3 regions of the Exiguobacterium sp. K1 genome follow, and region 3 is predicted to be linked to each of the others. Evidence: predicted binding sites of a transcription regulator. Region 3 holds the regulator's gene; each other region holds the start of a gene.
The links. The regulator Rex, encoded in region 3, represses fermentation and respiration genes when NADH is low (regulators of the CRP and FNR family bind a similar motif). The targets are predictions, from matches to a motif close to TTGTGAAATATTTCACAA.
Positions count from the first base shown of each region.

Region 1 (3,283 bases), on a different contig from region 3:
AAGTCAGGATCTTCACTGACAACGGACAGGAAGGCTGTTTTTTCTTCTGCCAACTGATCAAAGCGGGCTTTCAGCCAGTCCGGGAACGCATCAAATGAATCTTCCGGTGCGTCGAAGTAACGGATTTTCGTCATTTCGTCATCTGACCATTGGACGTAGACATTCGAAGCGCCCACTTCGTAGGCAACGCGTGTGATTTCACGGACTAGCGGTGCATTTTCAATCCCCGCCCGAATTTCGAGTTGCTGACCGGCTTGCAGGTTAATTCCTGTACGTACTGCAAGTGCGGCATATTTTTTTAATTGTTCTTGAGTCGACATTATGTAATCCCCTTTCAACTATTACTCTTATTTTCACGAAATAGTTGCAATTTTGCAAGAAATAAGGTGAAACTAGAGATACAGAAGGAGTGTTGATGATGGAATTTACACCAGGCGATTTTAAATCCGCTTACACCTATTTTCACCGGCAAGCGTTAACCGCGGTCGGAAATGCGAAAGCTCAGGAAGACTTATTGATCCAAGGGGAACTCGGATTAGCCCGATTGACGACAGATCTTGCCTCTGAGGACGGCTCGGATGTCGAACGCGAAGCAGAACTTGTTCTTTACTTCCAGCTCAAGCAGTTGCTCGAGATGTTACGTGCTTTGTACAACAAACGTTTCGAAATGCAACCAGAACAGGAACAACTTTTATTGACGGCCGTTTTGTACTTCACGTCTCCGGTTGATGCCCTGCCCGATGAAAATATTTTAGGCCTGTTCGATGATGCTCAAATCGTCGAAGCCATTTATGAAGAACTAGCAGCAGATGTCGATCGTTTTCAACATCTCGAATAATGACAGACATCAAAAAAGAAGGATCCGATTTTTCATCGAATCCTTCTTTTTTGTTTTTATAACGACGTCCTTAACGATTTTTAAGCTTTTTGTTTGGAAGCGATGTTGATTGTCGCTGCCTGTTCGTTTGACTGTTCTACTTCCAGCTTTGATTTATTAAGCCATGTGTAAACCATCCCCATGAACAATGCTCCGCCGATGATGTTTCCAAGCAATGCCGGAACCAGGTTATGGATCGCACCGGCAAAGGAAATCGCTTCCGGATGCGGAACGACTAAAGCCAGTGAGAACAAGGCCATGTTGGCAATGACGTGATCAAAACCGGAGGCAAAGAACACAGCAACTAAAATCATCATCATCATGATTTGTGCCAGTTCGTTTTTCATATTTTTCGGAATGAAAATCGCTAGACAGACCATCCAGTTACAGAAGATGGCTCGTGTGAAGATCTCCCATGTCGTATGATGAATTTTCGTTTCGGAAACAGCAAACAACCAGTTCTCCATTCCGAGCTCCTGGATAATTCCTGTCTGTGAAAAGAGTAAGGCGAAGGCAAGTCCACCAAGACCGTTTCCGATAAAACATAGTGTCCATACTTTCAATGTATCCATTTTCGAAGTAAAACCACGCATGGTCGACGTCGTGAAATACATGGTGTTTCCGGTAAACAATTCTGCTCCGCCGTAGACGATCAAGACGAGTGCGACACCGAATGTCAATCCACCGACAAGCGTCGTAACCGGTGATTCATTTAAATATAAACCGTTGATTGCTTTGAGTGTAAATATGATGGCAAAACCAATGAATACTCCAGCTAACATCGCTCGAACCAAATATTCCAGCGGACGCATCCGTAGCATTTGTGTCGATTTGACAGCTTTTTTTCTTAACCCTTCTAATGCTTCTACTTCATTCATTGTAGAAACCCCGCTTTCTTTTGTTCAACACTTCACAATGTCTGTTCATTTATTATCATACTTCCATCTTATAAGATGTTCAAGTCATGAATAGACACTATTTAGCGTTTTATTAAAAGAGGAGGATGTAAACGATACCATTGTGTCAAGTTTGTGAAAAGTGCCTTTTCTTGGTGAATACAACTAGTTTGAAGGAAGGATTTGAAGCGCATCCTCGAATTTTTTAAAGAATACCGATCGTCTGGATCCGACCAGTACATAGTCTTCGACAACGACGCGGTTAAATCTGGTTGCGGAAGAAGTGGCCCGCTCGATATCCCGCGGTGTATAATCTTCAATCCGTTGTCGATCCGTCTCAAACGTGACATCAGAAAATGTGTCGGTGTAACGGATTTGAAGTTCAGATAAATCAGAGACACTTAAAAAAAGTGCTAATGTCTGATGCATGATCAGCTTGGATAATCGGCTTTCGAGAAAAGAAGCACCGGCAGACCGGACTGTCTTTCCATTACTACCCGTCCAGTCCGCCTGCTCTTTTTCGGCTGGTTCGTACGTCATCTTCACCGATGTCCCCTCTACCGATACGGCAGTCAAAGCTTCTGAAAATGGCAACTGCTTAACCAGCTCTTCAATCGCAGCCGTATTGGAAACCGAAATCCCGACATGACGCGCAATCACCTGACCATCCTTAAAACGCTCTTCTTCCGGTGGCTGCTGTAAATTCAGAACAAACCATGATCCTGCCGATAATCCGAGTCCAATGCAGAGAATGACCAGTATGATTTTTTTCAAAAAAATGGTCTCCTTTCTGAAAAACAGATGGTTTGATTGTTCTTTTTTCAAAACAGGGGTTGAATTAATCCTCATATCAGCGTACTCTTGCAGGCAGATACTTTATGGAGGAGGAGCATGAGATTACTCATCAATCAACATGAAAACTAAACAGCCCGCAAAGAAAAAACGTACAGAGAAAATCGGTTTCCTCTTGATCGGGACGTTGCTGTACTCGTTGTACATCAGTCTTCTCTTATCGCCGAATGATATCGGATCCGGCGGAATCATGGGAATCACACTTATTGTTCAGGAATTATTCCACACGCCAATCGGCTTGACACAACTGGTCTTGAATATTCCACTTTTTTTACTAGGATTTCGTTTTTTGAGAAAACGTTTTATGTTTTTATCCGGTCTCATCGTCTTGGCTTCATCATTCCTGATTGACTGGATTCCGACGCAAATCGTTCCGGAATCTTTAAATGATCCACTGGTCGCTTCCATTTTTGCCGGACTTGTCTCCGGTTTGGCAATGGCTTTAATCTTCTTTGGCGGCGCCTCGACTGGCGGTCTTGATATTCTTGGAAAGTTTTTTTATGCCCGCTTCCACAATTGGCCGCTTCCGCGTATTTTTTTAATGCAGGATTTGGTCATCTATGTACTTGTCTGGTTCGTGTTTGATTTAAAACATGTCATGTATGCTTTAATCATGAGTTTCGTTCGAGCAAAAGCACTTCAGACAGTATACAGTTTT
Region 1 covers NZ_JAOTIT010000005.1:107,676-110,958, reverse strand. The annotation lists gene N7U64_RS11605 (aminopeptidase) at 1-320, opposite strand, end outside; gene N7U64_RS11600 (DUF1232 domain-containing protein) at 419-838, shown strand; gene N7U64_RS11595 (formate/nitrite transporter family protein) at 919-1,755, opposite strand; gene N7U64_RS11590 (hypothetical protein) at 1,939-2,547, opposite strand; gene N7U64_RS11585 (YitT family protein) at 2,687-3,283, shown strand, end outside.
Region 1: a site for Rex is predicted at 1,776-1,793, ahead of N7U64_RS11595 (formate/nitrite transporter family protein). Genes of this name have one in related genera too.

Region 2 (3,283 bases), 100 kb from region 3:
AGCGCTTTTTTTGCGCTGTCAGAGACAAACAAGACCCGGTTTCCTGACCACAGGTGCAGGAAAGCTGGCTTGTGTCTCGCCTGCGGAAAGCGAATGAGGAAGAGGGCGGAACACCTGTCACGATAGAATGACGCATTATCTTTGGGAAAGAGACGGCACTTCTTTTGGACAATAATTAATACCCCATTGTTCCCTTACGCCCAGTGCGACGGGCGGAGCAACCGTTCCGGAAGACGTGTCTTCGCATTGCCTTGCGCCGCATTGACCTGCGCTTGCGTCAAAAACAGCGCGTCGGTCAGATCGGCTCCTGCCAACTGACAGTCACGCAGGTCGGCACCGAGGAAGTTGACGCCACGCAACCGGCTGTTCGATAAGTTCGTCGCGAGCAAAAACTGTCCGCGGACACTTATGCCGGAAAAGTCCTGTCCTGCAAGATTTTTCCCAATCCAGTCGCGGGGAAGTGGGCGTCTGCTCGTCCCTGAAAACGGTGTTTGAACCAGTCCTTCGATTTTTGCAAGGAGCGGTAGCAATGTTGCCCGTACCTGATCGAGATCGAGTGCCGCAAGCTCGTCTGGAGAAGAACCGGTCATTGCATCCAGTTCAGCCAGCTTATTTTCTAGCAGATGATGAATCGAGCGGGTTGCTGGCCGGATGCCGTCTGTCAGGTACCACATCATTTCCTGCAGATGGACCATCTTCGGATACAGGGCGTACATGACCGGTTTTGTCGTCTCATCGTACACGCCGGAAAATGTCACTTGCGAAATCTGTTGTCCGGCACCAAAGCAGTCATAAACGGTACATCCTTTATACCCGCTCGGGCGCAAACGGTCATGAATCCCGCAACGGTAATCAGCATCTAAATTCCGGCATGGTGTCGCTTCCGGTTTGTTGTGACCAAAATCGCTTGAGGCGGAAAAAGCGAGTGCCGTACAACACAATCCGAAGCAGTCCCCGCACTGAACTCGAAAGCGTTCGGTTTCCATTCTCTTCACATCCTTTTGATTTGTTCATGTCACTTCTTTTTACCATATGTAGACAATCATTTTCAAATCACAATCAACGAGTAAACGAGCAGTGGCTCCACTCAAATGGAAGAACTAAATATATGATTTTTGTAAAAAAACAGCTGCACCATGACCTTGAAAGTAGCAAATCATCCGTGAATTTTTAAGCTGTGACAAGGCACACACGAAACGAATTGGAAATCGTCTGCGGGCTTTGTTACAAACAGATGTCAGAGGGGTTTTCGTGTCCCGTAACGGAAGCGTTTACAATTGTGAAGAAAAAATGTTTTTTCACAAAATCGACACAAATCAAATTTAGACGACTTGTTTCTCATTACGAAAGACGATATAACGTTACTGTTCAATGGTTTTGTTCACCTAGTGAACCATCTCGATAAACGTTGATAGTACTACATATTTTCTTCACATCTTCGTGAAAAGAGTGCCGGGGGAGACCTCTGTGAAAACCTTATCAATTGTTGATATACAATGGTTTCGACGGTCCATTTTAATTGTGAATTCATTTGACTATGAAATGGTTCTCATTGTATTCTTGACTAGTATGAAAATCCGCAAATTGTGGGAAAGAAAAAGAACTCACAACTGGGAAAAGGGGGTCGTCTCTAGTGCGCCAAAAAGGGCTCGCGACGAGTATGGTCATGGCCTCGCAAATTTCGACGGCACTAGCCGCACCGATCGTCATCGGCTTTCTTGTTGGGAACTATGGGGAACAGCAGGACTGGTGGCAAAAGATGGGCGCGACGTTTGCAGTGTTCATCGGGATTTTCATCGGAATTCTCTGCATGATCGCAATGATCAGGCACTTGTTAGGAGACAAGACATGAATATCATCCTTCAAGATGCGTTGTATCGTGCGTACTTACGATGGTTTGGACTCTACTATGGAATCCTTGCCGTTCTGTTACTTGTCGGTTATCCGAGTGATCCGGTGATTTATGGACTGGCGCTGGGTGGGGCAGGTAGCTTCATGATCTTGACGCTGCAACGATTAAGCGTCGATCGAATGTATCGTGTAATCGAGCGTGGGCGCAAGCCGATGTCTCGAGGGACCGTATCACGCATGGCGGTCGCGGTACTCTGTGTGATGATCGGCTTGAAGTATGAAGCCGAATTGTCATTAACTGCGGTGGTAATAGGCCTTCTCGCCGGCCACGTCATACAATTTTGTGAGTATTTTACTCACGAACTTAAGCGGGAAAAGAGGTGAATAATCAAATGAACCACGAAATGCCACTTTACGAAATCCCACTCTGGGGCGACTTCGTTCTGTACGGTAGCTGGACAAACTTGATCACAGTGCTGATTGCAGCTGCTCTCGTTTTCCTGATTGCCGTGGCCGGTACGCGACGTCTTGTGATGAAGCCGACCGGTGCTCAAAACGTGATGGAGATGTTCCTCGAGTTCGTTCGCGGAATCATCAGCAGCACGATGGACTGGAAAACAGGGGGTCGCTTCCTAACTTTCGGAATGACACTGTTCCTGTTCATCATCGTGTCCAACTTAATGGGTCTTCCCTTTAACGTTGTGACGGGTCACTACATTTGGTTCAACTCACCAACTGCAGATCCGTATGTGACACTTGCACTTTCATCTATGGTAGTGGTCATGAGCCATTATTACGGTGTGAAAATGCGCGGCTTCGGCTCGTATGCGAAAACGTTTATGACGCCGATGTTTATTATTACCATCATCGAAGAATTCGCAAACACGTTGACACTTGGTCTTCGTCTTTACGGTAACATCTTCGCGGGTGAAATCATGATTGGTATCATTCTCTCGATCGGTATCATCTCTGGAACGAACGATTTCCAATTCCTCGGACCAGTCGGTGTCATCCTGTCAGCGATCCCAATGTTGATCTGGCAAGGATTCTCACTCTTCATCGGAGCAATCCAAGCGTATATCTTCCTTATCTTAACGATGGTTTACATCGGGCATAAGGCAGCGCACGACCATTAATTCGAAGGTAAAGCATCTGCTTTTCCGATAATCGCACGACCAAATTTCGAACACAATCTAGGGAGGCAATTCATAATGGAACTTATTGCAACAGCGATCATCATCGGACTCGGCGCACTCGGCGCAGGTATCGGTAACGGTCTTATCGTAAACGGTACAGTATTAGGACAAGCACGTCAGCCAGAACTCAAAAACGAACTTCGTCAAACAATGTTCATCGGTATCGGTCTCGTTGAGGCACTTCCAATCATCGGTGTAGCGGTCGGTTTCCTTCTCCTCAACTCTTAATCCGTATT
Region 2 covers NZ_JAOTIT010000002.1:340,449-343,731, reverse strand. The annotation lists gene N7U64_RS07010 (pentapeptide repeat-containing protein) at 195-986, opposite strand; gene N7U64_RS07005 (AtpZ/AtpI family protein) at 1,634-1,852, shown strand; gene N7U64_RS07000 (ATP synthase subunit I) at 1,849-2,235, shown strand; gene atpB (F0F1 ATP synthase subunit A) at 2,244-2,987, shown strand; gene atpE (F0F1 ATP synthase subunit C) at 3,063-3,275, shown strand.
Region 2: a site for Rex is predicted at 1,536-1,553, ahead of N7U64_RS07005 (AtpZ/AtpI family protein). Genes of this name have one in related genera too.

Region 3 (3,283 bases):
GCACTTTCAGTAGTGTCGACTTGCCGATTCCGTTTGGTCCGACGAGCGCCAGTGATTCCGCGCGTTGCAGACGGAACGTGATGTTTTTCGAGACGGCTTCTTCATAGCCGACTGCGAGTTGGTTGACCTGCAGCACATCATTGCCGCTCTGCTTTTCAATCGGGAATGACAGAACCGTACTACGTTCGTCACCGTCCGGCCGGTCGATCCGGTCGACCTTTTCAAGACGTTTGCGGACGCTTTGCGCCCGTTTTGTTGTCGTTGCCCGGGCGATGTTGCGCTGGATGAAATCCTGCATCTTCGCGATATCTTCCTGTTGCTGTTCGAACTGTTTCATTTCCTGTTCGTAGAGCGCCGCTTTTTGTTCGAGATACTTCGTATAATTACCGGTAAACTTCCGGGAGACGTTCCGGGACAATTCATAGACGACGTTGACGACTTGATCGAGGAAATACCGGTCATGGGAAACGATCAGGACAGCGCCGCGGTAACCGGACAAGTAACTTTCAAGCCAGGACAGTGTATCGATGTCCAAGTGGTTGGTCGGCTCATCGAGAATCAGCAGTTCCGGTGCCTGCAGCAACATCTTCGCGAGGGCGAGCCGGGTCCGCTGTCCACCGGAAAGCGTCTGAATCCGTCGGGAATAATCGTCCGGATAAAAGCGCATCCCGTGTAAGACGGAGCGGATATTGGCTTCGAACTGATAGCCGCCGGCTTCCGAGAAGTCGTGTTGTGCCTGGTCGTACGTTTTAAGGAGACGGTCATAAGCGGCCGGATCATTTAAAATGTGTTCCATGCCCATTTCAATTTCCATCCGGCGAAGTGCCCGTTCCTGATCCTGCAGATGCTCAAAAACAGTCAGCATCTCGTTCCAAATTGATTCGTTCGACTCGAGTCCGCTGTCCTGCGCGAGATAACCGATCCGGACTTCCTTGCTTTTCATGATCTCGCCCGAGTCATGTGACAGCTCCCCGGCGATGATTTTTAAAAGTGTCGATTTTCCGGCACCATTTCGTCCGACGAGGGCAATCCGGTCCCGTTCCTGTACTTCGAGTTTAATATTGTCTAAAATCGGCTCGACGCCGAATGATTTTGAGAGTTGGTTTACTTGTAAGAGAATCATATCCATCCATCCTTCCACCCTTTAGTCTATCACGAAAAATCCTGCCGAATATAATATTTGTTACTCTATGTGAAGTGGTTTACAATCAAGGGGAGTAGAATTCTTTGCATTGATTTGGGTGCCACGTCAGAACGTGGCCGAAGGGGGAACTGCAGTATGAATGGGCCAGACACAAAAATACCACAAGCAACGGCGAAACGGCTGCCGTTATATTATCGTTTTATCCAGAGTCTTTATAACTCCGGCAAGTTGCGCGTCTCGTCAGCAGAGCTCAGCGAAGCGGTCAAAGTCGACTCCGCGACGATCCGTCGTGACTTTTCCTACTTTGGGGCGTTAGGGAAAAAAGGGTACGGTTATAATGTTCAACATTTGTTAACATTTTTCCGAAAGACACTCAACCAAGACGAGGTCACGAATGTCGCCTTAATCGGGGTCGGACATCTCGGAACGGCGTTTGCAAATTATAACTTTTTAAAGAATAATAGTACTCGTATCGTCATCGCGTTTGACGCCGATGAGGACAAGGTCGGAACGACGACGCAGGACGTTCCAATTTATCACGTCTCGGATATGAAAGAACAAATCCAAGCGAACAATGTCGATGTCGCCATCTTGACGGTACCGTCTCAGTTCGCCCAGTCAGTGGCAGATGAGTTAGTTGAGTATGGTGTGACCGGCATTTTGAACTTTACACCGGCCCGGTTGAATGTACCGGCCCACGTTCGGGTGCATCACATCGATTTGTCAATCGAGCTGCAGTCGCTCGTGTATTTTATGAAGCATTATTCGCAATCAGCTGAAGGAGTGAAATCATAATGGAAAACTTAATCCCGTTAACACTTGGTATTGGACCGGGGAGCATCGCTTTGATCGGTGTCGTCGCCTTAATCATCTTCGGACCGAAGAAATTACCGGAACTCGGCCGCGCCGCTGGTCAAACGTTAAAAGAGTTCAAGAGCGCAACGAACGGCATCATGGAAGATGATAAGGACAAAAAGGACGAAATGAAAGAGAAGTGAGTGAATCATGGCGATCGATCAAGAACAGAGTGTGACATCGCACTTAGATGAACTGCGTAAGCGGATCATCTGGTCGCTCATCATTGTAGTGGTCATGTTTATCGCAGCCTTTCCGCTCGTCCGGCCGCTCGTCCGTTTCTTACAGGCCGACTTAAAGGAACTCGGAATCGGGCTGAATGCGTTTAACGTTGTTGATCCACTGATGTTATATCTGAATCTTGCGTTCATCATCGCAATCGTCTTGGCGTCCCCGTTTTGGATGTATCAGCTTTGGGCATTCATCCGTCCCGGTCTGCACGACCAAGAACAAAAAGCGACGTTGACGTATATTCCCGTGACGTTTTTCTTATTCCTTGCGGGTATTTCATTTTCTTATTTTTGGCTGTTACCGTTTTTACTCGAAGTATCGACGGAACTCGGGCAAGAACTCGGAATCGAACAGGTCATCGGGGTCGAGAACTATTTCAGCTTTCTGATCCGGTTGACGATTCCGTTCGGTCTGTTGTTCCAGTTGCCGGTCGTGACGATGTTTTTGACACGGCTCGGACTCGTGACGCCGTTCTTCATGCGGAAGAATCGGAAGTATGCGTATTTTGCGCTGTTCGTGATCGCGGCGTTGATCTCACCGCCCGATATCACCTCGCACTTGATGATTTCTGTTCCGTTGTTCGTGTTATATGAAATCAGTATCCTGATTTCGGCACGGACGTACAAAAAAGTGCTGATTCTCGAGCAGGAGGCTGAACTCGAACGACAGGCGGATATGATGCGTGAGTTGAACAAATAATAGAAGATTCTCCTTTACCCGCAAGGTGAAGGAGATTTTTTTGTAAGCGGTCTAATTTTATATTGAAAAAGTGAACAGCAATGGTTATACTCATTATAGAAACACACGGGGGCTTAGCTCAGCTGGGAGAGCGTTTGGCTGGCAGCCAAAAGGTCGTCGGTTCGAGCCCGATAGTCTCCATATCGCTTTACTTGAAAACCCTTGGGCAACCGGGGGTTTTTTTGTGTCTTCAGAAAAAAGGTTTCTTTTGATAAAAGGTAAATGAAGGATGTTAATTGGTTCATATGCCATAAACCAACAATTATTTTTAAAATACTCCAAATTTAAATTGTATATTAAGAGAAAATTAATTAA
Region 3 covers NZ_JAOTIT010000002.1:445,373-448,655, reverse strand. The annotation lists gene N7U64_RS07545 (ABC-F family ATP-binding cassette domain-containing protein) at 1-1,123, opposite strand, end outside; gene N7U64_RS07540 (redox-sensing transcriptional repressor Rex) at 1,280-1,939, shown strand; gene N7U64_RS07535 (twin-arginine translocase TatA/TatE family subunit) at 1,939-2,142, shown strand; gene tatC (twin-arginine translocase subunit TatC) at 2,150-2,929, shown strand; tRNA gene N7U64_RS07525 (tRNA-Ala) at 3,037-3,109, shown strand.